Regions from separate parts of the Bacillus sp. FDAARGOS_235 genome, predicted to be linked through region 1. Evidence: riboswitches for the same ligand, from Rfam matches in the RefSeq annotation. Region 1 holds a riboswitch; each other region holds the start of a gene.
The links. Region 1 has a riboswitch for S-adenosylmethionine ahead of A6J74_RS14895 (cyclase family protein). Riboswitches for the same ligand answer to the same signal wherever they lie in the genome.

Region 1 (7,647 bases):
AATCTGTCCATTGTCCGTAGGCTAGTTGAAAGGGCTGGCTTTTTCTTTTATATGCAGAAGGAAAGGTCGGGCCTGTTTGTTTAGTTCGATTTGGATATGAGGGGAAAAATGAATTGAATATAAATTATGTTAGTATGATTTTTGAAGAGGCAATCTTGTGCTAAATTATAAAAAATATGTACGAGCCACCTTTTGATGTATTCAATTTATTTTTTGAGGAAGAACTGCTCAACTAATTTACTAAAGGGGTTTTATTTGTGGAGCCGTTTCCAAATTCGTTATCGATTACATTACTTGGTAGTGCTGGTGGAGCAGCGAAGGCAGTTTTAGCAATTTTAAATCAAGCGATAGCAAATGAAAAAGATCCAATTTATGAAGTGATAAAGAATGTTACATTTCATTTGGTTGATATAAAACAAAAAGATAGGGCTTATTATGATGAGTTGTTTCCAAATTTGAAAGGTCATTTGTCATTATATGAAATAGACCTTCAAGATGTAGTGAAATTTAAACAGCATTTAACAGAAAAAAGTACGAGTGTTGTTATTGATGTTTCGGGTGCAGATACGATCAGGGTACTGAGCTGTTGTAATGAACTTGGAATCTTTTATATTAATTCAGCTTTGGAAAATGAGGCAGTAGATCAGGACGATAGTTTACTTGGATTTCAGCTTACGGAACGATATACGAGGTTTGAGAAAGAGAAAGAAAAATTTACAAATACAAAAGCGATTATAGGTTCAGGTATGAATCCAGGTGTTGTTCAATGGATGGTTGTTGAACTTATGAAAGAACGGCCGAATGAACAGCCACAAGCATGCTATATTGTAGAACATGATACGTCGTTTTTGAATGATACGGCACTTATAAAGCCGTATACACTTTATACGTCATGGGCAGTAGAGCGATTTCTAGACGAAGCGATATGGAGTTATCCGATGTATATGAGTCATCATCGTCCTCTTTATTTTTATGAGGATGTATATGCTTCAGAGTATAAAGTGAAGTTAGGAAAAAGAGAGTTTTATGGTTGCTTAATGCCACATGAGGAAGTTTTAATTTTAGGGAAAAATTTCAACATGGAAGTTGGTTTTCTTTACCGAATTAATGAGTATACAACAAATGTAATTAGACAGAACTTAGATAAGGTAGAAGATTTATGGAACTGGAATCGTAAAGTATTCAATCCAGCGGAAGAAGAGGTTGCAGGAGAGGATCTAGTAGGTGTATTACTCGTTTATGAAAATGGCGAGACGTATATGTATAACGTAATGAATAGTAGCCAAGTTTTTCATAAATATAAAACGAATGCAACTTACTTCCAAGTAGGGTGCGGAATTTATGCAGGTTTGTGTAGTTTACTTTTAGATCACTTTGGACAAGGTGCTTATTATGTCGAGGAATTATTATTAAATACAGAAAGTAAGTACGGTGAATATTTAAATTTATATATGAAGGATTTTGTAATAGGGCATAATGATTTTACGGATGGACTGCTACATGATAGGGTCAGATGGATATAAGTTGTGACTAGAAAGGAAGGAGAAGTCTCCTTCCTTTTTAGTATTATAAGGTTACGTATTGCCCTGAAAGCAATTTCATACTTATAATTTAAGGAGATAACGGTGGGGATTTTTTTTCGTATCGATCAAGGGGAGTTTTTATATGAACAAATACAAGAGCTTGATTTATGAAGAAAGAAAAGCTTTAAAGGTATTTATATTATTATTCTATATTATATTTTTTTCATATGACGCTATATATTATTTTGTATATCCTGCTATGAATATTAATGGAACAACGGTAGGATGGCCAGAAGGAAGCCTTGGGATAGGCGTATATATATTTGTAATAGCATTATTCCCTATTTCAATGTATCTTCAAAAAAGAGGTTATGTATATTCTATAAAATATTTATTTTTATTTGGCTACATGTTTATCAATCTTATAAATAATTTAATGATTTATTTGCGAACGGATAGAGCTTTTGAACATGGTAGTATGGTAGAAATGTTATTAATTTTATTTGCACCGGTTTTCGTGAACAGAAAATATTTTTATTTAGTTTCCTTTAGTGTAATTGGAAAGTACGTACTTTTTACATTGATACTACAAGATCTAAAAGTTGTGATTCCGCTTGTCTTATGTGTATTCTATTTCATTATTTCACATTCTTTGTTGAAACGATTTCAATCTTATGTAAGAACGGTTGTTGAAATGATGAACAATATGAAAGAGACGGAAAATTTAGCTGTAATTGGGACTATGTCTACAACAATTGCGCATGAAATCCGAAATCCATTAACGGCTTTGAAGGGGTTTACGCAAATGCAAAAAGAAAGAAACCCTGAAGATATGATGAGCTATGAAATAATGTTACAAGAAATTGAGAGAATTAACGGATTTGTTAGCGAATTGATGTTATTAGGAAAACCGAAACCAACAAATTATGAATGGTGTAACATACGGGAAATCCTTTTATATGTTGTGCAGTTAATGGAAAGTTATGCGAGTCAATATAAAGTGAAAGTTTATTTGCAAATAGATGGAAACTTACCCGTTATAAACGGTGATGATAAACAATTAAAACAAGTGTTGTTAAATATTATTAAAAACGGAATAGAATCAATGCCAGAAGGTGGGGATATTCATATTCGGGCATATGAAAAAACTAAGGGGTATTTGTGTATTGCTGTCGAGGATCAAGGATTTGGTATAGAGGCAGGAAAATTAGAGAAGATTGGAAAGGCTTTTTACACAACGAAGGAGAATGGTACAGGGCTTGGTTTAATGATTACATATAAAATTATTAAAGAACATCAAGGGAGTATCACGATTCAAAGTAGTATGGGTGTGGGAACGAAAGTGGAAATTTATTTACCGACGATGTAGCGAAGTAGAAGAAAATATTTTTCAGAAAAGTGTTCTTCTTGTGTAAATATAAACATTTAATAAAATGTTTCAAGAAGGGTTTTTTTTATAAAATACTTCGTTTATAATGGAGGAAAATATCGACATGAGATTGGTTACTCATGTAACGGTTCGGTAGTGTTATGAAAAGAAAAGAAGGGGTGCCCGCGCATCCTTTTTTCTATGCAGATATGATGAAAGAGGTGGTATTGATGGAATTAACATTAAATTCGACTGTATGCTTACACACGATTCAATTTCGAAAAGAGCAAAAGAATTATATTGTAAAAGATACAATTACAGGAGAAAAATATGAAATGCCGCCACTTTGGATTGATGCATTGGCAATGATGCGTGACGGTTTTTTATTGGGAGAAATTGAGGAGAAATTAAAAGAAGAGTATCCAGCAGAAGAAGTAAATATACTAGCATTCACGAGGCAACTGTTAGAGCTAGAACTTGTTGGAATGGTAGATGGGGAAGAGATAGCTTGTACAAAGAAGAAAGAGAAAGATTATTTAGCTTGGGTACGTCCCCGGTTGGAACAATTTTTCCTTAATGTAAATAAAAAATATAGAAGCAAAGGTCAGTGATGATCTTTGCTTTTTTGTAGTCCATATTTTAAAAAATAACAGCGAATGCCCTTGCGAAAGCACCGTCACTATTTTTAATTTTTAAAGGTGCTGCTGAGAAAAAGAAACGTTTCGCTTTAATAGCATCTAGATTTGTTAAGTTTTCAATTAAGAAAATATTATTGCCTAACAGTATGTGATGAATGGGTGATGTTTCTGTCGTTACCTCATCGGGAGAAATAAAATCTAAACCGACTGATTTTACTTTTAATTCAACTAGTTCTTCAGCTAATTCTTCGGAAAGATAAAATGCTTCTTTCTCATAAGCTTCTGTATTCCATTTATTAGATAGATTAGAATGGAAAATGACAATATCGTCTTTTTTTATGTCGGCATTATGCAATACTTCTTTAGGGAGTTTTCTCTCTTGAACATGAGTGACATCGATGAGAACTGCTTCACCTACAAACTGATCAAGGGGCAATTGATCAATCGTTGTTGCACCAGAAATAAAATGCGCAGGAGCGTCGCAATGTGTACCGACATGAACGACCGAATGGAAATCTGTAACTTGATATCCCGTTTCTTCAACGCTTGTAATGGCTTCTAGTTGGATTGTTGGTGTTCCGGGAAATTGAGACATATTATTTTCAAACGTTTGTGATAGATCAATTACTTTCATTTTAAATACCTCCAATATATGTTTTTCAAATAATAAAAAGCCCATCTTTCATGATCAAGAAAGATGGGCTTTACATACTAGTTGCGTTTTATCTTCCAAAATGCAATGCATTTTGCAGGAATTAGCACCTATTCGGTTCTTATAAACTGAGGTTGCTGGGCTTCAAAGGGCCGGTCCCTCTGCCTCTCTTGATAAAGGTTTATTCAGTTTCGGAATTCGAAATATTCATGATATTTAGAATTGTAATTCATTTCCTTTTTTCATGCAATACAAATTAGGTGTTCACCCAAATAAAGTTGCTCGCATATTGTAGCTTATGTAAGTAGACTGTTGCGAAGGAGTGAGTGCAGTGACAGGGAATGTGTTAAATTATTATGCTGGTGGTAATACAGCTAGAGGATTTCATAATTTATACGAAGAGAATTTAAAAGGGCTAGATAGGTTGTTTATTTTAAAGGGTGGTCCAGGAACGGGAAAATCTTCTTTAATTAAGGCAATAGGTCGTGAATGGGTTGAAAAAGGATATGATATTGAGCTTTTGCATTGTTCTTCCGATAATAAATCGGTTGATGGTGTAATTATCCCGAAGCTAAAAGTAGGAATTGTTGATGGAACATCTCCGCATGTTATCGAGCCAAAAATGCCAGGAGTTGTTGAGGAGTATATCAATTTAGGGGTTGCTTGGGACTCAGATAAATTAAGAAAGCAGAAGGTGGAAATTGAACGATTTGTTTCAGAAGCAAGCAAAGCTTTTCAAACTGCTTACGCTTGTTTTCACGAGGCGCTAATTATACATGATGAGTGGGAGAAAATATATATTAATAACATTGATTTTAATAAAGCAAATGAACTAACAGATCAGCTGATTCAGAAGCTATTTACAGATAAAGGAGGGAAACAATCGCTTGTGAAACATCGCTTTTTAGGAGCAGCTACACCGAAAGGAGCAGTTGATTTTGTTCCTAATTTAACAGAAGGATTGCCACATCGTTATTTTATAAAAGGACGCCCGGGCTCTGGAAAATCAACAATGCTCAAAAAGTTATCGAAGGCAGCAGAAGAAAAAGGTTTTGACGTTGAAGTATATCATTGCGGATTTGACCCGAATAGTCTTGATATGGTTATTGTAAGAGAATTAGGATTTGCAATTTTTGATAGTACCGCACCACATGAATATTTTCCAAGTCGCGTGGGTGATGAGATTATAGATATGTATGCTCTTATTGTTAAACCGGGGACGGATGAGAAGTATGCTACAGAAATTCGTGACGTTTCCATTCAATATAAAGCAAAAATGAATGAGGCGATGTCTTTCTTAGCAAAAGCAAAATCAGTTCGTGATAAATTAGAACGAATTTATATTGCTGCTATGGATTTTTCAAAAGTGGATGCATATAAAGAGGAAATTCAAAAAGAGTTTGAACGAATTGCGGTTAGTGTAACAGAAAAGAACAAGTAAAAAATAAGGGATTTTGGTAGGCTGTCGGGAATTTTCTGACAGCTATTTTAGTATGTAGTAAGCTTAGTAATATATTTGTCGAATTTCCAAGGAAATAATCAAAAAATGGAGAGGGTATGAAATGAGAGAGAAAATTAAAGCGGAATTAGCAAGAATTGAAAAAGAGAATGATGTGAAAATCTTATTTGCAGTGGAATCAGGGAGTCGTGCTTGGGGATTTCCATCGAAAGATAGTGATTATGATGTTAGATTTGTTTATATGCATCCGGTAGAGTGGTATTTATCAATTCATGATAAACGAGATGTAATTGAGTATCCGATTAGTGATGATTTAGATATAAGTGGCTGGGATATTAAAAAGGCATTACAACTGTTTGGAAAGTCAAACCCAGCTTTACTTGAGTGGATTCGATCACCAATTTTTTATTCGAAAAACTCTAACTTTCCAGAGCAGCTTCAGCAAATGAGTGAAAAGAATTTTGATCCAAAAGCAACGATATATCATTACTTACATATGGCTTCAAAAAATTATCGTGAATTTTTGCAAGGCGAGAATGTAAAGTTGAAAAAGTACTTTTATGTATTACGTCCTATTTTAGCTTGTCAGTGGCTAGAAGAGAAAGGGACATTACCTCCAGTAGAATTTAATCGATTGATTACAGAACTATCTATAGAACGTAGTGTATTGAATGAGATTGAGAAGTTGTTAATAAAGAAAAAAGCGGGTACGGAATTAGATGTTGGATTGAAAATTCAAGTGTTAAATCAATTTTTAGAAGAACAAATTGATTATTATCAGCAATACGTGAAAGGGATTGAAAAGGGATTAGGGATTGATATTGAGAGTTTGAATACACTATTTAGAAATATGTTGTTTGAAGTAAATAAAAAAGAGCACAAGTAAATTTGTGCTCTTTTTTTATCCCGCTATTTGTGGGAGCCTTACTGCCCGTAAACGCCTGATTGGTGTGGACTAATAATCAGCTGGGGATGCACCACAACACTGATTAAAGTTTCACTTTATTTTGTAGGAATAAAGAAAACAGATATAGCTGCGATAAGACCTGCAAAAGAGAATAAGTAAAAATTCCATGCTAAGTCATATTGCATTGTCATAATAATACCGACAAGAATAGGTCCAGCAATTGCACCAACTCGGCCAAGTCCAAGTCCCCAGCCTAAGGAGGTAGCTCGTATATGTGATGGGAAGTATTGTGTTACATAAGCATTTAATATTTGAGTAATACCAACTGATCCAATTCCAGCAAGACCAATTAAAAGATAAATGATTGTAACAGAGGGTTTAATTGTTAGTAGTCCAATACATATGGCTGCCATAAGATAGGAGATGCTAATAACAATTTTTGCTCCTATACGATCGGCAATCGCCCCGGCAAATAATGCGCCGATAGCTGCAGTAATATTTAGCATAAGTAGAAATGATAAACTAGATCCAAGAGGATATCCTGCCTGACGCATCATCTGTGGTAACCAAGTATTTAAACCGTATATTAAAAACATTCCCATTATATAAGTGATCCAAAAAAGTAGCGTTGCTTTTATGTATTCTTTTGAGAATAACGTAAGAAATCCATTTTTCTTTTGTATATTAGATGGTGCTTCAGAAATTTCATCTTTTACATGGAATTCAATTTGAAAGCGATTAAGAATTTTGTTCACTTCTTCTTGTCGATTCCGCGATAATAAAAATTGAATGGACTCAGGTAAATAAAGAATAATGAAAGGAATGAGGAGTAGCGGAATCATTCCGATGCCAAACATAATTCTCCATCCGAAATCTTCTAACATAAACATGGATAAAATAGCACCTAACACGATACCTAAAGGATAGCCGGTAAACATAAGAGCATAAATAAAAGATTGCCGTTTTTTTGATGAATATTCAACAGTAAGTGCGGAAGCCGTTGGGATAACACCGCCTAATCCGATTCCTCCGATAAATCGAGATAGCCCAAATAATTCAGGAGAAGGAGCAATTGCAGCTAAGCCCATTGTGATAGAAA
Region 2 (7,647 bases), 1.5 Mb from region 1:
TAAAAAACAATAAAGTTGTTTTATTATAATTGGGGTAGAGTCAAGAAAATACGCATTTACAACGATAAGTATTTTGATACAAGTCTTATGAGACATTATGAGGTCTAATTGAAAGGTGATTGGATTATGTACCGATAGGTTTTACTCTATTGAGATTGTGAAGTTTCCTACTTAGACTAACGGGGCAGGTTAGTTAGATAAAGGGATATTTGGATTAAGATAGATGTAAGTAGAAAAACTACTAAAGTAATAAGATTTGCTTCAGTAAAATAAGGTATATTATATTTGTTGAATAGATTCTCTGTAAAGACAAGAAAAGTAGGTGAACAAAGTGGGCAAATATCAATTGGATTACAAAAGTCAGGTAGCTGTGGCAAAGTTTCATGAAAAACAGACGCCTGCCAAATTTGATAAAAAGCAGCAACTTGAAAAATTGCGTGCGGAGTATTTGAAAAAGAAGCAAAAACAAACAGATAAATAATATGTTTTGTTTGTCTGATTGTTTTGTATTCGGTGTAAACAAAAGGAAATAGGTAAGTTATTCATCGTTCAAATATATACAGGCTATTTTTTCAAACATCTTTCTTAATGAACTAACGCATGCGTTAGTTCATTAAGAATAAATAAAAAAGTCGATTCCTTGAGAGGGGAATCGGCTTTTTTTAATAAGTGATATTTCCTTAGCGTTGTAAATCCGCATTTTCCTGACGCTACCCCTCATTAGACTAACGAGGAGGATGGTTGAAGAAGACAAAAAAATTTGAGTACAAAAAGAAAAAACACTAAAAAGAATATACTAAACCGCATAAAAAGAAGATATGAGAACTTAATCTCATATCTTCTTTTCTCTCTACGCATTTACAGGTTCTTCTACATAAGAGAGGGCATTTTCAAAATCGGATATTAAATCGTTAACATTTTCAAGACCGACTGATAAGCGAAGTAATGAATTAGAGATACCTCTTTCATCACGAGCTTTTTGCGACAGTGCGGCGTGGGACATTTTAGCTGGGTAGGAAAGAATCGATTCGACAGCTCCTAAACTCACTGCAAAAACAGGTAATTTTACTTTTGATAAAAATTGGCGGAGTGCATCTTCTGACTGCAAAGTAAACGATAAGACCGCTCCAGCTGACGTTGCTTGAGATTGTTGAATATTAAATCCAAGATGTGTTTGTAATCCCGGATAATAGACATTTTGTACTTTAGCATGCTCTTGTAAATAGTGTGCAATTTTATTGGCATTTGCAGCTGAGTGCTCAAGACGTACATGTAATGTTTTTAGACCGCGAAGTACGAGAGAACAATCTTGAGGTCCTAAAATAGCGCCAAATGCATTTTGTAAAAATCCAAGCTTTTGAGCGAGTTCGGCATCTTTTACGACCGTTAATCCGGCAGTAACATCACTGTGACCAGCAATAAATTTTGTAGCACTATGAAGAACGACATCGGCGCCAAGATCAAGTGGCTTCTGGAATAATGGTGTCAAAAAAGTATTATCAACAAATGTAAGAGCACCAATAGATTTTGCGAGTTTAGAAACCTCGCGAATATCTGTTACTTTTAAAAGTGGGTTAGATGGTGTTTCTACATAAAAGAGTTTCGTATTCGATTTAATATTTTGCTTTATTTCTTCTAAATTGGTCATATCAACAAATGTATGTGAAACACCGTAACGGGAGAGTACTTCAGTTATAATTCGATAAGTGCCTCCGTATACGTCTTCTGAAATGAGAACGTGATCGCCTTGTGAAAGAAGGAGAAAAGCAGTAGAAATCGCTGCAATGCCTGAGGCAAAGGCGAATCCTTTTGTTCCGCCTTCTAATAAAGCAATGATATCTTCCAAAGCTTCACGAGTTGGATTTCCAGATCGGCTATAGTCGTATTTGCCAAAAGTATCTACATCAAACTGGTGAAATGTTGATGTGTTATAAATGGGAACGTTAACAGCTCCTGTTTGTGCATCGTGTTTATATTGGTTGTGTAGTAAGAGTGTATCTATAGAATAACTCATATTCTCACACCTTCTTTTACAAGTTTAATGGCTTGATTTAAGTCTTGAATTAAATCATTACTGTTTTCAATGCCGACGGAGAATCGAAGAAGACGATTACATACACCGTTCGCCGTTCTGATTTCTTCTGGAATATCAGCATGTGTTTGCGTTGCTGGATAAGTCATTAAACTTTCTACACCACCAAGGCTTTCGGCAAATGTGATTAAGGATAAAGATTGTAAGAATGGATTAATCCAAGCTTCATCTTTAAGTCGGAATGAAATCATACCGCCTCTCCCTGGATAAAAGACATCTGTCACACCATCCTCATCATTTAAATAAGTAACAACTGCTTTCGCATTTTCTTCATGTTGTTTCATGCGAAGCGCTAAAGTTTTCATACCACGAATTAATAGCCATGAGTCAAATGGGCTTAAGACAGCACCGGAGGCATTATGATAATGAGCGATTTCCTCACAAAGTTCCTTTCCTTTTGCAACGACAAGTCCGCTTAATACATCATTATGCCCACCTAAATATTTCGTTGCACTATGAAGTACGATGTCAGCACCTTCTGTTAATGGCTGCTGTATATAAGGCGTGTAGAATGTATTGTCTACGATAAGAAGTAGTCTGTGTCTTTTCGCTACAGTTGCGACAGCGGCAATATCAGTAACTTGCATTAATGGATTAGTCGGAGTTTCTATGAAAATAGCCTTCGTTTCAGTTGTGATAGCTTGCTCAATCTGTTTAATAGATTGTGTATTTACGTATCTACATCGAACATTCCACTTTTTTTCGTGTTCGGAAAATAAGCGATACGTTCCCCCGTATAAATCTTCGGATACAATAAGTTCATCTCCAGAACGGAATAATGAAAGGACGAGGAGAACAGCTGCCATACCTGAACTACAGGCATAACCTTGTTGGCCATATTCTAAATCTGCGATTGCCTGTTCTAAAAGACCACGAGTTGGATTTCCAGTTCGTGAATAGTCAAAGCCGGTAGATTTACCAAGTCCTTCGTGACGATAAGCGGTTGAGAAATAAACGGGTGGATTAACAGTTCCTGTTGTAGTTTCGCTACGATTTCCGATTTGTGCTAGTTTTGTTTCGATAGTTGACATGTAAAAATTCCTCCTTTTTAAATTGAACCAGTAGTTGAATATAAAATAAAAAAAAGCCTTCTAAGAAGAAGGCTTTCGGATTGAATAGAGTCTTCTTCTCATCTGTCAAATCTTTCACAATTTGCTGGAATTAGCACCTTATTAACAAATGTTAATGGTTGCTGAGGCGTCATAGGGCCAGTCCCTCTACCTCTCTAGATAAGAATGTTCGTATGAAATTTTTATTATGTTTTTAACTTTACAACAAAAGTTAATTGAATTGCAACTTTATTTTAAATAATTTTTATTTTTCCGCAAGTGTCATTGACTTTTATATTTGTGCATGCTAAATTTATAAAAAATTAACAAACATTGTTAAAAGGGGAACGCATTTCCTTTTAGCTACATAAATAAAATAATAAAGACAACTCTTATTGAGAGCGGTGGAGGGAAAGGCCCTGTGAAACCCGGCAACCTTCAAACGAAATGTTTGAAACGGTGCTAATACCTGCAAAACGAATGTTTTGCATAATAAGAGGCGGAACAATTATGTCCCCCTCTTCAAAGTGAAGAGGGGGTTTTTATATTGATAGAAATGAGGGAGATTCGTGAAATTACTAGATTTATTATCAAAAGGAATTGTAATAGGTGATGGTGCGGTTGGAACGTTATTACATTCACATGGTTTGCAAAGTAGTTTTGAAGAATTGAATGTATCTGATCCAGACCTAATTATATCGATTCATAAACAATATGTAGCTGCTGGTGCAGATGTGATTCAAACAAATACGTATGGAGCAAATGAGGCGAAATTACGTATGTATGGCTTAGAAAATCAAGTTGTTCAAATTAATAAAGCGGCAGTGAAGCTTGCGAAAGCATCTGTTACAAACAGAAATGCAATTTTAGGAACAATCGGTGGTATGAAACATATCGGAGCTGTCACAACGACTGATATGGAGCGAGAATTTATGCTACTTGAACAGGCAGGTGCTTTACTAGAAGAACAGGTTGATGGATTACTATTAGAAACTTTTTACGATGAATTTGAATTACTTCATGCCGTTAAAGTATTGCGTAAGCAAACGAATATTCCGATTGTTGCTCAAGTAGCGTTACATGAAGCAGGTACGACTCAAAATGGAAATGATGTCAATGAAATATTAAAACAGCTTATAGATTACGGTGCAAATGTTGTTGGATTGAACTGTCAACTAGGGCCACTTCATATGACGGAAGCTTTCAAAATGATATCGATTCCGCAGAATGGCTATTTATCAGCATACCCAAATGCAGGTCTCCCAAATTATGTGGAGGGACGTTACGTATATGAGGGAAGCCCAGCTTATTTCGAAGCGATGACACCGAAATTTATTGAGCAAGGTATTCGGTTATTGGGTGGTTGTTGTGGTACGACTCCAGAACATATTCAAAGTATGAAGCGCGCTGTTGCGAATGTTACACCTGTAATAGAAAAAGACACGATTCAAAGACCGAAAGTAGTTCATACACACGAGAAGCGTTCGAAGGTACAGGTTACTCTTGCGGAAAAGGCAAAAAAACAAACGACAGTTGTAGTGGAATTAGATCCGCCGAAAACGTTAGATACACAGCGGTTTTTTGAAGGAGCAAGAGCGTTAAAAAGAGCGGGAGCAGACGCTATTACTCTAGCAGATAACTCATTAGCATCGCCTCGTGTTTCGAATATGGCAATGGGCGCATTATTAACGAAGCACGATATTCCAGTATTGACACATTTAACGTGTAGAGACCATAACGTCATTGGACTACAATCTCATTTACTAGGTTTATCAGCGTTAGGTATGGAGGAAGTATTAGCTTTAACTGGTGATCCAGCGCGCGTTGGTGATTTTCCGGGAGCAACTTCTGTATATGATCTGTCCTCTATAGAGTTAATTAAAATGATTAAAGAAATGAACGATGGACGTTCCATTTTAGGGAAATCCATTGGACCGGCAACAAGGTTTTCAGTCGGAGGTGCTTTTAATCCTCACGTAAGGCATTTAAAAGCAGCGGTAAAGCGAATGGAACGAAAAATAGATGCTGGGGCTGAATATTTCTTAACACAGCCGATATATGATGTTGCTTTAATAGAAGAAGTATATGAAGCAACAAAACATTTGGAACAACCTATTTTTATTGGAATTATGCCATTAGTAAGTAAGCGGAATGCAGACTTTCTCCATTTTGAGGTGCCGGGTATTACTCTTCCTGAAGAAATAAGAGAGAGAATGGATGGACACGAAACGAAAGAGGCAGCTATCGAGGAAGGGATTCGTATTTCACAAGAGTTGATCGATGCAGCGATGAAATATTTTAACGGTATCTATTTAATTACACCATTTCTAAAATATGAAATTACAGAACATCTTGTTAAATATGTGAGAGAAAAGCAAGAAGTGAAAGAAGGTATTAATTGATGAAGTGTATAGAAGAAAAATTACAAAATAACATTTTAATATTAGACGGTGCAATGGGGACAATGATACAACAAGAGGACTTAACTGCGGAAGATTTCGGAGGAGAAGAGTACGAGGGCTGTAATGAATATTTAGTAGAAACAAGGCCGGATGTTATTTTAAAGATTCATAAAGCTTATATTGAAGCTGGAGCTGACATTATTGAAACAAATACATTTGGGGCGACAAATATCGTATTAAGTGATTATGAGCTGTCTCATTTAGATGAAGAACTAAATGAAAAGGCAGCACGATTAGCGAAACAAGCTGTTAAAGAAAGTGGGAATGAAGTATATGTTGCAGGTGCGATGGGACCGACAACGAAAGCAATTAGTGTTACAGGAGGAGTTACATTTGAAGAACTAATAGAAGCTTATACTAGGCAGGCGAGGGGATTATTAAATGGCGAAGTTGATGTGTTACTCGTTGAAACGAGTCAAGATATGCGTAATGTGAAAGCTGCTTATATTGGAATTCAAGCTGCTTTTGAAGAACTAAATAAAATTGTTCCTATTATGATCTCTGGGACGATTGAGCCGATGGGGACGACTCTGGCTGGGCAAACAATTGAGGCTTTTTACTTATCCGTAGAACATATGAAGCCATTATCTGTTGGATTAAACTGCGCGACTGGTCCGGAGTTTATGAGAGACCATATTCGTTCTTTATCTGATTTATCGGAGTGTTACATTTCTTGTTATCCAAATGCAGGTCTTCCTGATGAAGATGGACATTATCATGAATCTCCATCTTCTCTCGCTGAAAAAGTGAAGCGATTTGCTGAAGAAGGATGGATTAATATTATTGGTGGTTGTTGCGGCACAACACCAGAACATATAAGAGCAATGAAAGAAGCGCTAGCATCTCTTACACCGCGTGCGCAAAATGAACGAGCCGGACATGGAATTAGTGGATTAGAGGCGCTGCAATATGATGAGTCTATGAGACCGTTATTTGTAGGTGAAAGAACGAATGTTATAGGGTCACGTAAATTTAAACGATTAGTGGCAGAAGGTAAATTTGAAGAGGCTGCTGAAGTGGCAAGAGCACAAGTGAAGAAAAATGCTCATATTATTGATATTTGTATGGCAGACCCTGACCGTGATGAAATAGAAGATATGGAAAAATTCTTATCAGAAGTTACGAAAGTGTTAAAAGTACCGATTATGATTGATTCAACAGATGAAAATGTAATGGCGAGAGCACTTACTTATATTCAAGGGAAAGCTGTTATTAACTCTATTAACTTAGAAGATGGAGAAGAGCGTTTTGAAAAGGTAACGCCACTGCTTCGCAAGTATGGTGCCGCAATTGTAGTTGGGACAATCGACGAAGATGGTATGGCAGTAAGTGCTGAAAGAAAACTAGAAATTGCGAAAAGAAGTTATGAATTATTGACGACGAAATATGGTATACGCCCGTCAGATATTATTTTTGATGCACTTGTATTTCCAGTAGGGACAGGTGATGAAGAATACATCGGTTCAGCGGCAGCGACGATCGAAGGAATTCGACTTATTAAAGAAGCGTTACCAGAATGTTTAACGATTTTAGGTGTGAGTAATATATCATTTGGTTTACCACCAGCTGGACGTGAAGTGTTAAATTCTGTCTTTTTATATCATGCAACGAAAGCAGGATTAGATTATGCGATTGTTAATACTGAGAAATTAGAGCGCTATGCGTCAATTCCAGAGGAAGAAAAACGTCTTGCAGATGCATTATTATTTGAAACGACGAAAGAGACGTTAGAAGAATTTACGAATTTTTATCGTGTTGCTAAAAAGAAAGAGGTTGTTGTTCAAGAAATATTAACGCTTGATGAGCGACTAGCCAACTATATTGTAGAAGGTACAAAGCAAGGATTACATGAAGATTTAAGTCTCGCGCTGACAGAGGGAAGAAAACCTTTGGATATTATTAATGGTCCACTTATGACAGGAATGGATGAGGTGGGACGATTATTTAATAATAATGAACTTATAGTTGCTGAAGTATTGCAAAGTGCTGAAAGTATGAAAGCTGCTGTAAGTTATTTGGAGCCGCATATGGAATCTAGCGATAG
Region 3 (7,647 bases), 200 kb from region 1:
ATGTAGGTAAGAGATTACGTTTAACAGCATTTATTAAGAGTGAGAATGTAAAAGATTGGGCAGGATTGTGGATGCGAGTAGATGGAAAAAATACGGAGCCGATTGCTATGGATAACATGCAAAATCGTCCAATTAAAAATACGAATAACTGGCAATCGTACTCGGTTGTACTAGATATAAAAGAAGAAGCACTTGGTATTGCATTTGGTGTTTTATTATCAGGAGAAGGTTGTGTCTGGCTAGATAGTATTCGATTTGATGAGGTGGATGGAAAAATTCCTGTAACGGATTTGGCAGAAAGTTTTTATGAAACTCTTCTAGAAGAGCCAATGAACCTGCAATTTGAAGAAATGGAAAAAGAATGAGGTAAGGAGAAAATGTATGCTCCAATATGTAAAACTAATAAGTATTAGTTTAGTAGCGTCATCTTGTATTATGGGAATTAACTATTTAATTAGCTATCTTTGGTCAGGGCATATACCTTCTTTGACGTGGAAAACATATTTGATATTTGCATTTATATTTATTATGAGTTTTAGTTCAATACAAAAAGATGGAAAAGAGGATTGTTGACAATAGTCTTCTTCGCATTTCTTTAACACAAATGTTTATTCCTGTATGTGGGATTATTTCCCGCAACATGCGTAGCGAATGGCTATTACAAAATAATATTTGCCGGAGTTAATTTAGAGAAAATATTATCTCATTATTATTTATTAGACTAGTTACACAATTAGTAGCGGGGCTCACTATAGGTATAAAAGAAATGAAAAAGGGAAGAGACCTTGTAATTAATGAAGTACACAGTAAAAAGGTATCCTTCAATTGGATACCTTTTTATTAGTACTTATTATTTTGCAACTTCTGCCCACTTGTAGTTAAATTCACCGCCGAAGTCAGTTGTTACAAGTCCTTTAATGAAAGAGCGTTGTAAGTAAGAGCGACCTTGTTGGTACAAAGGAGCGACAGCGCCATCTTGTAATAAGATTTTTTCAGCTTGTTTCATTGCTTCCCAGCGTGCTTTTTCATCGCCAGCTAAATCTGTTTTCACTTTATGAATTAGCTCGTCGTACTCTTTGTTAGAGTATTTATCAAAGTTATAAGCACTATCTGTTGTGAATAAATCTAAGAATGTAATAGGATCAGCGAAGTCAGGACCCCAGCCATCAATTCCGATTTCATAATCACCACTTAATAGTAATTTCAACTGTTGTTTACGTGGTTGTGGCTTTAAATTCACTGTTAATCCATCTAGATTCTTTTCCAGTTCACCTTTTAAATATTCGCCAGTCTTTTTAGCTAAAGCATTATCACTTGTTAATAGTTCAAGTGTTACTTTGTCAGTACTAAGTTCTTGCTTCGCTTTTTTCCAGTTTTCTTTCGCTGATTTCACATCATCTTTGACTAGGTTTCCGTTTTCTTTGCGGAAGTCAGTGCCCTCTGGGCTCTTTGCAAATTTCGCAGGAACCATTCCTTCAGCTGGAACAGCACCGTTATTTAAAATTGTTTCTACGTATGCTTTTTTATTCATTGCGCCGTTAATAGCAAGGCGTGCATGTTGATTTTTTAATACTTCATTTTTTTGATTGAGTCGTAAAAATTGAATGCCGACTTCAGCACGTTCTTTGAAGTTTGGATCGCCCTTATATTTATCAACAAACTCCGCAGTTAAAGCAACACGGTCAATTTGTCCTGAATCATATAAGTTAACTTCTGTAGACTTATCTTTAACGACATTGAAGTTGATTTCTTCTAATTTTACTGTTTTAGCATCCCAATAGTTAGGATTCTTCTTTAATTGGAAGCCTTGTTCGTGCTTCCAGTTATCTAATGTGAAAGCACCGTTGTAGATTAAATGATTTGTTTCTAAACCGTATTTATCACCTTGCGATTTTAAGTAATCTTCATTAATTGGTAAGAATGTTGCAAATGTCGTTAAGCTTAAGAAGTAGGGAACAGGACGGTCTAGTTGTACTTCTAAAGTTTTGTCATCAAGGGCTTTGACACCTAATTGATCAAGTGGTAATTGTTTTTGATTTATTTGTTTTGCATTCTTTATATCGAAGAATAAGAATGCGTATTCGGCAGCTGTTTCAGGATTTACAGCACGTTGCCAAGCGAAGGCGAAGTCTTTTGCTGTAACAGGAGTACCGTTTGACCATTTCGAATCACGAAGATGGAATGTATATTTTGTTTTATCAGGACTAACGTCAACCGACTCAGCGACACCAGGAATTGGTTTATTATCTTCGCCCATTGCATATAAACCTTCAAAAACATTTCGCATTACGTTCATGGATTCCCCATCCGTTGCTTTTGCAACATCCATTGTTGGAATTTCTGAAGCAAATGATAAGTTAATTGCTTGTTTATCAGGTGCTTTATCGTTTGCTTTTGCTCCGCTTGCATTATTTTTATTTCCCCCACAAGCAGTTAGTAGTAGACTTGCCCCTAAAACAGATGCAACAACAGGTACAACTTTTTTCTTCATTGTTCGTTCCTCCCTAAATGTGTTGTTCATAACGTCATAATGTCCATGTCTTGAAGTAGCTATAGAAAGAGATAAAACCTAGTATAAATATTTGTTTATAGGTAATCATGTGTTCTATATGTATATACATGTTGAACTATAATGTATCGTTATATGTTTCAACATAGTAGACATTATATTTTGATGGTTAAATATTTCGTTTCTTTGATTATTTAGAATATTAACACCAGAAAGAACTATATGTCAATAATAAAAACAAAGCGTTAATTTCTTGGAATAATATATTAAAAAAGTAGATTCACTCATATTAAGGAATCTACTTTTAATATATTTTGTCAAAAAAACAATGGGAGTTGGTGGAAATACGTTGTTTAAAGTTTCACTTTATTTTTCAATTTTTGCCCATTTGAAGTTTAATTGACCTGCAAAGTCTACTTGTACAATGCCTTTCACATAAGATTTCTCTAAATAAGATTCGCCTTTTTGGTAAAGAGGAGCAATAACAGAGTCTTTAAATAATATTTTCTCTGATGCTAGTAATGCATCAAAGCGGGCTTTTTCATCACCAGCTAAAGTAGTTTTCACCTTTTCAATTGCTTCGTCGAACTCTTTATTAGAGTAATGATCTAAGTTGTAAGGGTTATTCGTTGTAAACAATTCAAGGAATGTAATTGGATCAGCAAAGTCAGGGCTCCAACCATCAATTCCGATTTCGTAGTCACCTTTTAATAAGAGTGAAACTTGTTGTTTACGTGGTTGCGGTTTTATATTTACTGTTAAGCCCTCTAAATTCTTTTCTAATTGACCTTTTAGAAACTCACCAGTCTTCTTCTCAAGGTCACCGTCACTTGTTAATAATTCTAATGTTATCTTTTCAGAACCTAGTTCTTTTTTTGCCTTTTTCCATAATTCTTGTGCAGATTTCGTATCAACTTTTGTTAAATCGCCGTTTGTAGCACGGAAGTCTTTTCCATCAGGACCTTTTGCAAAGTTTTTTGGCACAAGACCAAAGGTTGGTGTAGAGCCATCATTTAATAACGTATTGACAAAGGACTTTCGATCAATCGTTTGATCAATTGCTTGGCGTGCAGAAACGTTTTGAAGTACTTTGTTTTGTTGATTCATACGTAAAAATTGTACCCCTACGTTCGGACGTTCTTTAAAATTAGCATCCTTTTTATATTTATCAACGAAGTCAGATGTTAGTTTTATACGGTCTAATTGTTTAGATTCGAATAAATTTACTTCTGTTGATTTTTCTTTTACGATGTTGAAATTGATTTCTTCGATTTTGACAGTATCTTTATCCCAGTAGGTAGGGTTTTTCTTAAATTTAAAGCTTTGTTCATGCTTCCAATCACTTAGTGTAAAAGCTCCGTTATACAAAATTGTATTATCTTCTAAAGCGTACTTATCACCTTGTGTTTTAAAGAATTCCTCGCTAATTGGTAGAAATGTTGGGAACGCCGTTAAGCTAATAAAGTACGGAACAGGACGCTCTAATTCTACCTCAAACGTATGGTCATCAACTGCTTTTACACCAAGTTGATCGGCTGGAAGCTCTTTGTTGTTAATTTGTTTTGCGTTTTTAATATCAAAGAATAAAAATGCATATTCAGAGGCTGTTGCTGGATCAACAGCTCTTTGCCAGGCGAAGACGAAATCTTTCGCTGTAACAGGAGTACCGTTTGACCATTTTGAATCTCGCAGGTGGAATGTGTACTTCGTTTTATCGCCACTTACTTCATGGGATTTTGCAACGCCAGGGACAGGTTTGTTACCTTCACCAAGATTATACAAACCTTCAAATACGTTTCTCATTACTTGACCGGAATCAGTATCTGTAGCACGAGCTGTATCCATTGTTCGTATTTCAGAAGGTGAAGATAAGTTTAAAACCTGTTTACTAGATGCCTCGTCTTTTGCATTTGCTCCGCTAGCTTCGTTTTTATAACTACCGCAACCAGTTAATAAAATACTTACTCCTACAACTGATGCGATACCGGGTAAAAACTTCTTTTTCATTTGATTTTCCTCCTAAATAATTAAGTTTGGATGATGATGAGGGAAATGAAAAATAAAAAAATCCCTCTTTTCTGATTGAGAAAGAGGGATTTTCACATACAAGTTATGTACCCGTATATAAACGAAGTCCCTCATTCTATCTTTCAAGCATAAAGCTTGCAGGAAGTGGCACAGTATTCAAAATGAACCTGCTGCCGAGGTTTCAAAGGGCCAGTCCCTCCACCTCTCTTGATACAATGAGTAAACGAATGAATTTTATTAATTTTTGTGTTTCTTTGATAATTCAAAATCTTACACCTTGGATAATGAAGTGTCAATCAAATGAAACATAGTTTAAATTTTCAGTTTTTTTAAAGTGAAAAAAACCACTGCACATGGCAGTGGTTTTTCTGCTAGAAGTTAAAGTTATCTGGATCTGGACCGACGCGATGATTTTCATTCAAAGCTTGAATTGCTTTCATATCATCCGAGCTTAATTCAAAATCAAAGATGTTTGCATTTTCAATAATGCGGTGCTCTTTAATTGATTTAGGAATCGTTACAACTTCATTTTGTAAATCCCAGCGTAAAATAACTTGTGCAGTTGATTTACTATATTTTGTCGCAATTTCTTGTAATGTTGGATGATCCAGTAGTTGCCCTTGCATTAATGGTGACCAAGCCTCGAGCTGGATGTTATGTTCTTTACAGAAAGCATGTAATTCTTCTTGTGCTAAACGAGGGTGGTATTCCACTTGGTTGACCATTGGCTTAATTTCAGCAATTTCAAATACGTCTTGTAAGTGGTGAATGTGGAAATTACTCACACCGATAGCACGAACACGACCATCTTTATAAAGCTTTTCTAACGCTTTCCATGATTCAGTATATTTCTCTTTTACAGGCCAATGTACTAAATATAAATCTAAATATTCTAGGCCTAATTTCTCTAATGTAGTTTCAAATGCTTGAATTGTTGTTTCATAACCTTGATCGCTATTCCATACTTTTGAAGTGATAAATAGCTCTTCACGAGGAATATCAGATTCGCGAATTGCTTGACCAACGCCTTCTTCATTTTGATAGATTGCTGCAGTATCGATGCTGCGGTATCCGTTTTTAATAGCTGCTTTTACAGAATCAATTACTTCTGATCCGTCCTCTACTTTAAACACACCTAAACCGAACCAAGGCATTTTTACACCATTATGTAATGTTGTATAGTCTTTTAAACTTGTTAAATTCATATTATTTCCCCCTAGCTTTTTTATTTGTTGCTTCAACTGCTTGTTGAATGACTTCTGAAAAATTATTTTCATATAGAACTTTTAAGCCTTCAGCAGTTGAACCTCCTGGTGTTGTTACTTGTTCTCGGAGCATAGCTGGATCTTCGTTTTGTTGGAGCATAGCGGCAGAACCAGCAATCATTTGAATGACAAGGTGGTTTGCCGTTTTCTCATCAATTCCATAGTTTTTCGTCGCTTCAATTAAACCTTCAGCAAAGTGATAGAGAAAAGCAGGTGCACTACCAGTAATGGCGGTAAGTTGATGAACTTCCTCTTCAGTACAAAACTGTGAGGTACCAATACCTTTTAAAAGGAGTTGTAGCGTTTCTTGATGCGTTTCACCTACGGAATGTCCCGTCGTATATAAGGAGATGGACTTTCTGATTTCGGCAGCTGTATTTGGCATAATCCAGGCAACAGGTGTCCCTTGAGGAAGCCGTTTTTCTAAATAAGATGGTCCAATTCCGGCAGCAACGGTCACAACGAATTGCTCAGTTAGAAGAGGAGATAACTCCTGTAATAACTGTTCATGTGCAGCTGGTGGCATTGCTAAAACAATCGTATCAACGGATGTAATATGCTGCTTCCAGTCTGTAGTGATGGACACATTATATCGCCCTTGTAATTGTTCTAGTTTTTCTATGTTGCTTCGGTTGGAAACGATAATTTCTTCGATATATTCTTTACTCGTTTTAAGTAACCCGGAGAAGATAGCTTCTGCCATACGACCGGCACCAATAAATAAAATTCGATGTTTAGTAAGCATATCCTTTATTCCCTTCTAGTAGAGATATGTTATAAAAAACGATACCATTTTTAAGAGAATTTTGTAAAAAGAAAAGACTTACCGTATATGGAATAGATAATGAGGGGGTTTTTGAATAAGGGAATTCATGATAAAAATAAGAGGAGTTCCTTATACTGGTGATATGGAATTTATTACACATCTGGGGAGAGATAAATATGGTTAGAAGTCCACTTTTTTTACTCATTTCTAGTATTATTTGCGTATTGGTTGGATTTTACATTCAATCGAGTTATATTGAAATTTTCGCATCGATTATGGGGATTGTTAATGTTTGGTTATTAGCAAGAGAAAAAGTATCCAACTTTTTATTTGGTATGATTACTGTTACATTATTTCTGTATATTTTCATTATACAAGATTTATATGCAATGGCAGTATTAGCAGTCTTTCAATTTATATTTAATGTATATGGTTGGTATTATTGGATTGCACGTAGTGGGGAAGAAGAGGTAAAAGCAACTGTCCGTTTAGGTTTAAAGGGGTGGACCTTTTATATAATTTTTATTTTAGTTGCTTGGGTTGGTTGGGGCTATTATCAAGTCCGTCATTTAGAATCAACAAGTCCATATTTAGACGCTTTAAATGCTGTATTAGGATTAGTAGCTCAATTTATGCTAAGTCGAAAAATCTTAGAGAACTGGCATTTATGGATTTTGTATAACGTAGTTAGCATTGTAATTTATATTTCCACTGGTTTATATGTCATGCTAATACTAGCTGTTATTAATCTCTTTATATGTGTAGCTGGTTTGCTAGAGTGGAAGAAGAACTATAAAGGACAAGTGCGTGTAAATAATTATATTTAGAAAATAATTAAAATCGAAAAAACCCCTGGGACACATATGCCTCAGGGGTTTTTAATAGAATATAAGTTTATGCTTTTGTTAGACCAAGTAATACAGCGCCGCCGATAATTAAAACACTACCTAGTGCAATAAAGATCAATTGACGTTTTGTTTTCTTTTCACCTAAGAAGACAATCGCACCGAATGTTGAGATAACGATTCCAGTTTGAGATAATGGGAAGCTTGTCGCTACTCCGACACGTGGTAATGAAA
Region 4 (7,647 bases), 870 kb from region 1:
TTAAAAAAATTCTTTAATACAAGTGGAATGCGTTACCGCGAACTTGGTCTAAAAGATAAGTTGAAAGATGCAAGCGAAGACGAAATGTATGAGCTTTTAGCATCTGATGGCATGTTGATTAAACGTCCAATTGTAACAGATGGAACGAATGTAACACTTGGTTTTAACGAAGAGCAGTTTGAAAGTGTGTGGAAAAAGTACCAATAAGGTATTTTTACATAATTAATACATTCACTGGAGGTACAGTCATGAGCATTCCAAATAATTTACGTTACTCTGAAGAACACGAATGGGTAAAAACTGAAGGTAATGAAGTTGTAATCGGTATTACTCACTTTGCACAAGGTGAGCTAGGCGATATCGTATTCGTTGAACTTCCTGAAGTAGGTGCAACAATCGAAGCTGACGAGCCATTCGGAAGCGTAGAATCTGTTAAAACAGTTTCTGAATTATACGCACCTGTAAGCGGTAAAGTTGTAGCAGTAAACGAAGAATTAAGTGACCAACCAGAACTTGTAAACGAATCTCCATACGAGGGTGCATGGATGGTTAAAGTTGAACTTTCTGATGCAAGCCAAGTTGAGAAGTTATTAACTGCAGAAAAATATGCAGAAATGACAAACCAAGACTAATTTTAGTCAACTGAAGGACAGCCTTTGTGCTGTCCTTTTTATTTTGTGCTACATAATGAGTTGAAAAGCACATATATATGAATCAATTATCATGTGAGAGTACATTAATGGGAAATCTATTTAGTGAAGTTTCATGCTTTTTACAATCTAAACAAGCCGCTTCCGCTTTTCTTTTGCAAAAATAAACAGGAAACAACATGAAAATAACGAATATACTATATACTAGGTTAAAGGTTGTATAGTATATGGTGATCGGGTGATGACATATGATTTATGTAGAAAAAGTCATTATTGTAGAAGGTAAATCAGACAGAAGAAAGATTGAATCTATTATTCGTGAACCGGTGGAAATTGTTTGTACAAATGGTACAATTGGTTTGTCGAAAATGGATGAGCTCATTGATCAGTTTTTTGATAAGGACGTATATGTGCTAGTGGATGCTGATGATGCAGGAGAAAAGTTAAGGAAACAGTTTCGAAAAGAATTTCCGCAAGCAGAGCATATTTATATTGATCGCTCGTACCGAGAAGTGGCGACTGCACCTTCTTCACATTTAGCAAATGTATTATGGGGAGCTGACATTGACGTTTATACAGAATATTTACGGTAAGGAATGATAGAAGTGATTGACTGGACAGGAGCCGAAGCTACAGCCCTAATAGAGAATGAAGAAAAAACAGTGCTATATGTATATACACCGATGTGTGGAACATGCCAATTAGCAAAGAAGATGTTAACGGTTGTCGAGATGACGATTGAAGAGTTGAAAATTGGAATGTTAGATTTAAATTATGCTCCGCATTTAGCGAAAGAGTATGGAATCGAAAGTGTGCCTTGTTTACTTGTTTTTGAAAATGGGACACTCATGAAGAAGATATATGCATTTCATTCGGTTGAATATTTATATACGGAATTAAAGTAGGCGGCAAAGTTTTTGCCGCCTCGACATATTTCTTGGGAAATATGTCGACATGCGGGATGGATACAGTATTTGTCGAGCGAAAGTAACAGGATTGCTCTTTAGTGAGAGGGAAATGGTATGTAATAGAAAGTGATATGAAGGATGTGATTTAGGGTGAAATTATATTCTTTGCTTCAATCATTTGTAAATTACGCTAACGGTCAATATCATTTAGAACCGCTTTTAAGACAAGGAGAAAAAACTGTTAATTTCCGCTTTGGAGATGAAAGTTGTTCATTACAAATTTCAAGAGATTATATAGAATTGTCACAAGAGGCAAGAGGAACGGAACAAATTGTGTGCTTAGATGAAGAGGATGTAAAACAATTAGTGAACGGAAATGTAAGATTGCAAACGTTAATGAACGATGGACGTGTGCAATATTCGGGAACATATCGAACGATGCTATTAGTTGAATCGATGTTTCATATATGTAAACCGATGTCAGTAGGTGCTTAAAATTCTGAAGTTTCTTGTTTTGTGAAAATTCTTGTTGACATGACGTGTGGATATTGATACAATTCAATTCATAAAATATAGACAATTTCATAAATTACAAATCAGACGAAAATTAAATCTGATTTCTCTTATCAAGAGAGGTGGAGGGACTGTGCCCTGTGAAGCCCGGCAACCGTCAACTTATGTTGAAATGGTGCCAATTCCTGCAAAGCGAATGCTTTGAGAGATGAGAGAGAGGGATAATGTTGTTATATACGCATATAAACCTTTCTGCTTCTCTAAAGCGGAAAGGTTTTTTTGTTGTTTGAATGTGGAGGACATTCAAATAATAAGAGGAGCTATGGCGATAGATTACACGCATGAAAAATAAAAAAATTGCGGAGTCTATCCAAAGTTTTATGAAATCCAGCTCCAGCGGCTAGAACAGTCGTTCGTTTCATCCCTTCCTATGAGGCAAAAAGCGCCTCTACGTCAGGGATTCGGGCGTCCACTTGTTCTAAACGAGCCGCTTGCGCTTTTTACTTAAAAAAGGGGTGAACATCATGATCTTATTAGAAAATGTAAAGAAAATATATAAGGCAAAAAGCGGTGATGTCACTGCTGTAGATAACGCCAATTTAAAAATAGAAAAAGGCGAAATATTTGGTGTTATCGGATATAGTGGTGCTGGGAAAAGTTCTTTAATAAGGCTGTTTAATCAGTTAGAGAAACCAACTTCTGGCCAAATTACAATTGCAAATCGTGTCATTTCAGCAATTACAGGAAGTGAACTTCGTAAGGCAAGGCAAGAAATTGGAATGATTTTTCAGCACTTCAACTTACTTTGGTCACGAACTGTACGCGAAAATATCGCATTTCCACTTGAGATTGCAGGTGTTGATAAGGAGAAGAGAAGAAAACGTGTTGATGAGTTAATTCATCTCGTTGGATTAGAAGGAAGAGGAGACGCGTATCCATCCCAGTTAAGTGGTGGACAAAAGCAACGTGTTGGGATTGCTAGAGCGTTAGCTAACAACCCACAAGTGCTTTTATGTGATGAAGCAACGTCAGCACTGGATCCGGAAACGACAGATCAAATTTTAGATTTACTACTTGATATTAATAAGCGTCTCGGTTTAACAATTGTATTGATTACACATGAGATGCACGTAATTCGAAAGATTTGTAATCGTGTTGCGGTAATGGAGAAAGGGAAAATCGTAGAAACAGGTCCAGTACTTGACGTATTCCGTAATCCACAGCAAGACATTACGAAACGCTTTGTACAGCAGTTAACAGATTCTGAAGATACAAACGAAACAATTGAAAGTTTAATTGAAAAATATCCAGATGGCAAAGTAATTCGCTTGCAGTTTGTCGGCGAGGCTGTAGAAAGACCAGTACTTCAAAGATTAATGCAACGCAGTGATATAGAAGTTAGCATTTTGCAAGGAAATATCGCACAAACGAATAACGGTTCTTACGGAAGTTTAGTTGTTCATTTAAATGGTGAGGAAACAGCAATCCAGCAAGCGATAGAGGGAATACATCAAGATCAAGTAGAGCTGGAGGTGATTGCACATGGATAAGTTACTCGCAAATGTTGATTGGAATCAAATGTTAGAAGCGACTGGTGAAACGTTATATATGACGGCAATCGCAGCGCTTGCCACATTTGTTTTAGGACTCATTTTAGGATTGTTACTCTTTATGACATCGAAAGATAATTTATGGGAAAACAAAGCGGTTAATACAGGGATTGGAGCCTTTGTAAACATATTCCGTTCTATACCGTTCATCATTTTAATCATTTTATTAATTCCATTCACAAAGATTATCCTTGGAACAATTCTCGGGGCTAGTGCAGCATTGCCAGCTTTAATTATTGGAGCGGCACCATTTTACGCAAGAATGGTTGAAATTGCACTTCGTGAAATTGATAAAGGTGTAATCGAAGCTTCAAAAGCAATGGGGGCAAAAACAAGCACAATCATTTTAAAAGTGTTAATTCCAGAATCATTACCAGCGTTAGTATCTGGTATTACGGTAACGACAATTGCTTTAGTAGGCTACACAGCAATGGCGGGAGTTGTTGGTGCTGGTGGTCTTGGAACACTTGCTTACTTAGAAGGATTCCAGCGTGGAAATAACGATGTAACAATCGTTGCGACAATTTGTGTGTTACTAGTTGTATTTTTCATTCAGTGGATTGGTGATAGTGTAACGACTCGAATAGATAAAAGATAATGAAAACAGGAGGGTATTTCAAATGAAAAAATTATTACTTACAGCACTTATTTCAACTTCAATTTTTGGGTTAGCTGCTTGTGGCGGGAAAGATAAAGATGAAAAGAAACTAGTTGTTGGGGCTTCTAACGTACCGCACGCTGAAATTTTAGAAAAGGCAAAACCGTTGCTTGAGAAAAAAGGAATTGAATTAGAAGTGAAAAAATTCCAAGATTACGTGTTGCCAAATAAATCGTTAGCGGATAAGGAATTAGATGCAAACTACTTCCAGCACATTCCGTATTTAGAAAAAGAAATTAAAGATAAAAAATATGATTTTGAAATAGCGGGGAAAATTCATTTAGAACCAATTGGTGTATACTCTCAAAAGTATAAGAGCTTAAAAGAACTGCCAGACGGGGCAACAATCATTATGAGTAATTCCGTTACTGACCATGGACGTGGTTTAGCAATTTTACAAAAAGAAGGTATTTTAAAAATTAAAGACGGAGTAGATCCAGTTAGTGCAACTCCGAAAGATATTGCAGATAATCCGAAAAACTTAAAGTTCAAAACGGATATCGAGCCTGGTTTATTACCACAAGTGTATAACAATAAAGAAGGCGACGCTGTTCTAATTAACTCTAACTATGCAATTGATGCGAAATTAAACCCAGAAAAAGATGCGATTGCAATTGAAGGTAGCGATTCTCCGTATGCTAACATCGTAGCAGTTCGTAAAGGGGATAAAGATAAGAAAGAAATTAAAGCTCTTGTAGAAGTGTTGCATTCTAAAGAAATTGAAGACTTTATTACTAAAGAGTATAAAGGGGCAGTTGTTCCTGTAAAAGAATAATTGTTTGAAGAAGGGCTGGTGTATGCCGGCTCTTTTTTTCTAACTACATACCTATAGGGGAGAAGGGGATATCAGATGAAAAAGATTATACTGTCAGTTGTTACAGCGCTATCTGTATTTACATTAGCTGCTTGCGGGGGAAAAGAGGAAAATAAGCTTGTCGTTGGAGCTTCTAACGTGCCGCACGCTGTCATTTTGGAGAAAGCACAGCCAATATTAGAGAAAAAGGGTATTAAATTAGAGATTAAAAAGTTCCAGGACTATGTTTTACCGAATAAAGCGTTAGCGGATAAAGAAATTGATGCGAATTACTTCCAACACATTCCATATTTAGATAAAGAAATTCAAGAAAAAGGATATAAAATTGTAAACGCAGGAAAAATTCATTTAGAACCAATGGGCATTTATTCTAAGAAATATAAAAGCTTAAAAGACCTGCCAGAGGGCGGAACAGTTATTATGAGTAATAACGTGGCTGAGCGCGGCCGTATGTTAGCACTATTACAAAAAGGTGGCGTTATTAAGCTTAAAGATGGAGTAGATGTTGTTAAGGCGACAGTAAAAGATGTTGTAGAAAATCCGAAAAACTTAAAGTTTAAAACAGATGTTGAACCTGGACTGTCACCGAAGCTGTATGAAAATAATGAGGGAGATGCTTTATTTATTAATTCAAACTATGCAATTGATGCGAAATTAAATCCAACAAAGGATGCAATTGCGATTGAAGGATCAGACTCTCCGTATGCAAATATTATTGCAGTTCGTAAAGGTGACGAGAAGAAAAAAGAAATTAAAGAACTGGTAGAAGTATTGCATTCAAAAGAAATTCAGGATTTTATTACTAAAGAATATAAAGGTGCTGTACTTCCGGTAAGTGAATAAACGTAAGGAAAGGACTGGGAATTTATCAGTCCTTTTTTCTTTATATATATAAGAAGAAAGGTGTATCATATAAGGATGCAAAGGAAATACTTATATACATTTGTGAAAAAATTGTTACTTTTTTTCGTCGTTTGCGATATCATTTTATTTGATATAAAATTAGAATGAGAATAAAATGAGAATATGAACGTTTTAGGAATTTTTAAAATGTATATATAGGATTAATGGAGGTATTGAGATGGCTGGTTCTACATTAACGGTTAAAGACTTACACGTATCAATTGACGGCAAAGAAATTTTAAAAGGTGTAAACCTTGAAGTAAAAGGTGGAGAAATCCACGCAATTATGGGACCTAACGGAACAGGTAAATCAACTTTATCTTCTGCAATTATGGGTCACCCAAAGTATGAAGTAACAGAAGGTAGCATCATCATTGACGGTGAAGATGTATTAGAAATGGAAGTAGACGAGCGCGCACAAGCAGGTCTATTCTTAGCAATGCAATATCCAAGTGAAATTAGCGGAGTTACAAACGCTGACTTCTTACGTTCTGCGATTAACGCACGTCGTGAAGAAGGCGATGAAATTTCTCTTATGAAATTTATCCGTACGTTAGATAAAAACATGGAATTCCTAGAAATGGATCCAGAAATGGCACAACGTTACTTAAATGAAGGTTTCTCTGGCGGTGAGAAAAAACGTAATGAGATTCTTCAATTAATGATGATTGAGCCAAAAATTGCAATCTTAGACGAAATCGATTCTGGTCTTGATATCGATGCGTTAAAAGTTGTATCTAAAGGTATTAACCAAATGCGCGGCGAAGAGTTCGGTTGCCTAATGATTACGCATTACCAACGTTTATTAAACTACATCACTCCAAACTTCGTTCACGTTATGATGAACGGTCGTATCGTTAAATCTGGTGGACCTGAGCTTGCACAACGTCTAGAAGCTGAAGGTTACGACTGGATTAAAAAAGAATTAGGTATTGAAGACGAAACAGCAGAGCAAGAAGCGTAAGAGAGGAGCATAAACATGACAATCGGTACATTACCTTTCGATCAAGAAACAATCCGTCAGCGCGCTAGCGAAGTAAACGAAGCTGCTTGGTTGACTGAGTTCCGCTTACAAGCTCTTGCACAAGCAACAGAACTTCCAATGCCAACGCCTGATAAAACGAAAATTGAAAAATGGGACTTTATCGGAAAAGGCGACGCTGCTAAGCAAGAGCCTGTAAGTTCTTTAACAGAGCTTCCAGAAGCAGTGAAAAACTTAATCGATGAAAATAACAGCGTATTAGTACAACGTACTGGTACAACTGCGTTCGTTTCTTTAGCAGACGAAGCAAAAGAAAAAGGTGTTATTTTTACAGACATCGTAACAGCTGCAACAGAGCATGCTGAACTATTACAAAAGTATTTAATGAAAGACGGCGTGAAAGTAGACGAGCATCGTCTAACTGCACTTCATGCTGCATTAATCAACGGCGGTGCATTCGTATATGTTCCGAAAAACGTTGTTCTTGAAACTCCACTTCAAGCTGTATTCTTAGTAGACGGCGAAGAAGCTAACGTATATAACCACGTATTATTCGTAGCTGATGCGAACAGTACTGCAACTTATGTAGAAAACTATGTTGCAAATGAA

Region 2: another riboswitch for S-adenosylmethionine. It lies ahead of A6J74_RS23205 (bifunctional homocysteine S-methyltransferase/methylenetetrahydrofolate reductase); the one in region 1 lies ahead of A6J74_RS14895 (cyclase family protein).
Region 3: another riboswitch for S-adenosylmethionine. It lies ahead of A6J74_RS15895 (peptide ABC transporter substrate-binding protein); the one in region 1 lies ahead of A6J74_RS14895 (cyclase family protein).
Region 4: another riboswitch for S-adenosylmethionine. It lies ahead of A6J74_RS19445 (methionine ABC transporter ATP-binding protein); the one in region 1 lies ahead of A6J74_RS14895 (cyclase family protein).

The regions. Positions count from the first base shown of each region.
Region 1 covers NZ_CP020437.2:2,536,102-2,543,748, reverse strand. The annotation lists gene A6J74_RS14915 (LSm family protein) at 1-20, shown strand, start outside; gene A6J74_RS14910 (hypothetical protein) at 258-1,523, shown strand; gene A6J74_RS14905 (ATP-binding protein) at 1,666-2,892, shown strand; gene A6J74_RS14900 (hypothetical protein) at 3,123-3,503, shown strand; gene A6J74_RS14895 (cyclase family protein) at 3,532-4,164, opposite strand; SAM riboswitch class I at 4,250-4,362, opposite strand; gene A6J74_RS14890 (PRK06851 family protein) at 4,514-5,623, shown strand; gene A6J74_RS14885 (nucleotidyltransferase domain-containing protein) at 5,745-6,527, shown strand; gene A6J74_RS14880 (MFS transporter) at 6,644-7,647, opposite strand, start outside.
Region 2 covers NZ_CP020437.2:4,066,131-4,073,777, forward strand. The annotation lists gene A6J74_RS30095 (hypothetical protein) at 332-481, shown strand; gene metC (cystathionine beta-lyase) at 851-2,014, opposite strand; gene metI (cystathionine gamma-synthase/O-acetylhomoserine thiolyase) at 2,011-3,123, opposite strand; SAM riboswitch class I at 3,219-3,328, opposite strand; SAM riboswitch class I at 3,531-3,640, shown strand; gene A6J74_RS23205 (bifunctional homocysteine S-methyltransferase/methylenetetrahydrofolate reductase) at 3,711-5,543, shown strand; gene metH (methionine synthase) at 5,543-7,647, shown strand, end outside.
Region 3 covers NZ_CP020437.2:2,732,018-2,739,664, reverse strand. The annotation lists gene A6J74_RS15915 (helix-turn-helix transcriptional regulator) at 1-365, shown strand, start outside; gene A6J74_RS15910 (hypothetical protein) at 382-573, shown strand; partial or broken gene A6J74_RS30560 (hypothetical protein) at 567-844, shown strand; gene A6J74_RS15900 (peptide ABC transporter substrate-binding protein) at 851-2,491, opposite strand; gene A6J74_RS15895 (peptide ABC transporter substrate-binding protein) at 2,876-4,516, opposite strand; SAM riboswitch class I at 4,650-4,754, opposite strand; gene A6J74_RS15890 (aldo/keto reductase) at 4,909-5,742, opposite strand; gene proC (pyrroline-5-carboxylate reductase) at 5,744-6,547, opposite strand; gene pnuC (nicotinamide riboside transporter PnuC) at 6,745-7,395, shown strand; gene A6J74_RS15875 (GRP family sugar transporter) at 7,463-7,647, opposite strand, start outside.
Region 4 covers NZ_CP020437.2:3,407,889-3,415,535, forward strand. The annotation lists gene A6J74_RS19420 (arsenate reductase family protein) at 1-207, shown strand, start outside; gene gcvH (glycine cleavage system protein GcvH) at 249-632, shown strand; gene A6J74_RS19430 (toprim domain-containing protein) at 899-1,243, shown strand; gene A6J74_RS19435 (thioredoxin family protein) at 1,247-1,555, shown strand; gene A6J74_RS19440 (hypothetical protein) at 1,709-2,053, shown strand; SAM riboswitch class I at 2,179-2,286, shown strand; gene A6J74_RS19445 (methionine ABC transporter ATP-binding protein) at 2,596-3,621, shown strand; gene A6J74_RS19450 (methionine ABC transporter permease) at 3,614-4,279, shown strand; gene metQ (methionine ABC transporter substrate-binding lipoprotein MetQ) at 4,302-5,114, shown strand; gene metQ (methionine ABC transporter substrate-binding lipoprotein MetQ) at 5,190-5,996, shown strand; gene sufC (Fe-S cluster assembly ATPase SufC) at 6,235-7,020, shown strand; gene sufD (Fe-S cluster assembly protein SufD) at 7,036-7,647, shown strand, end outside.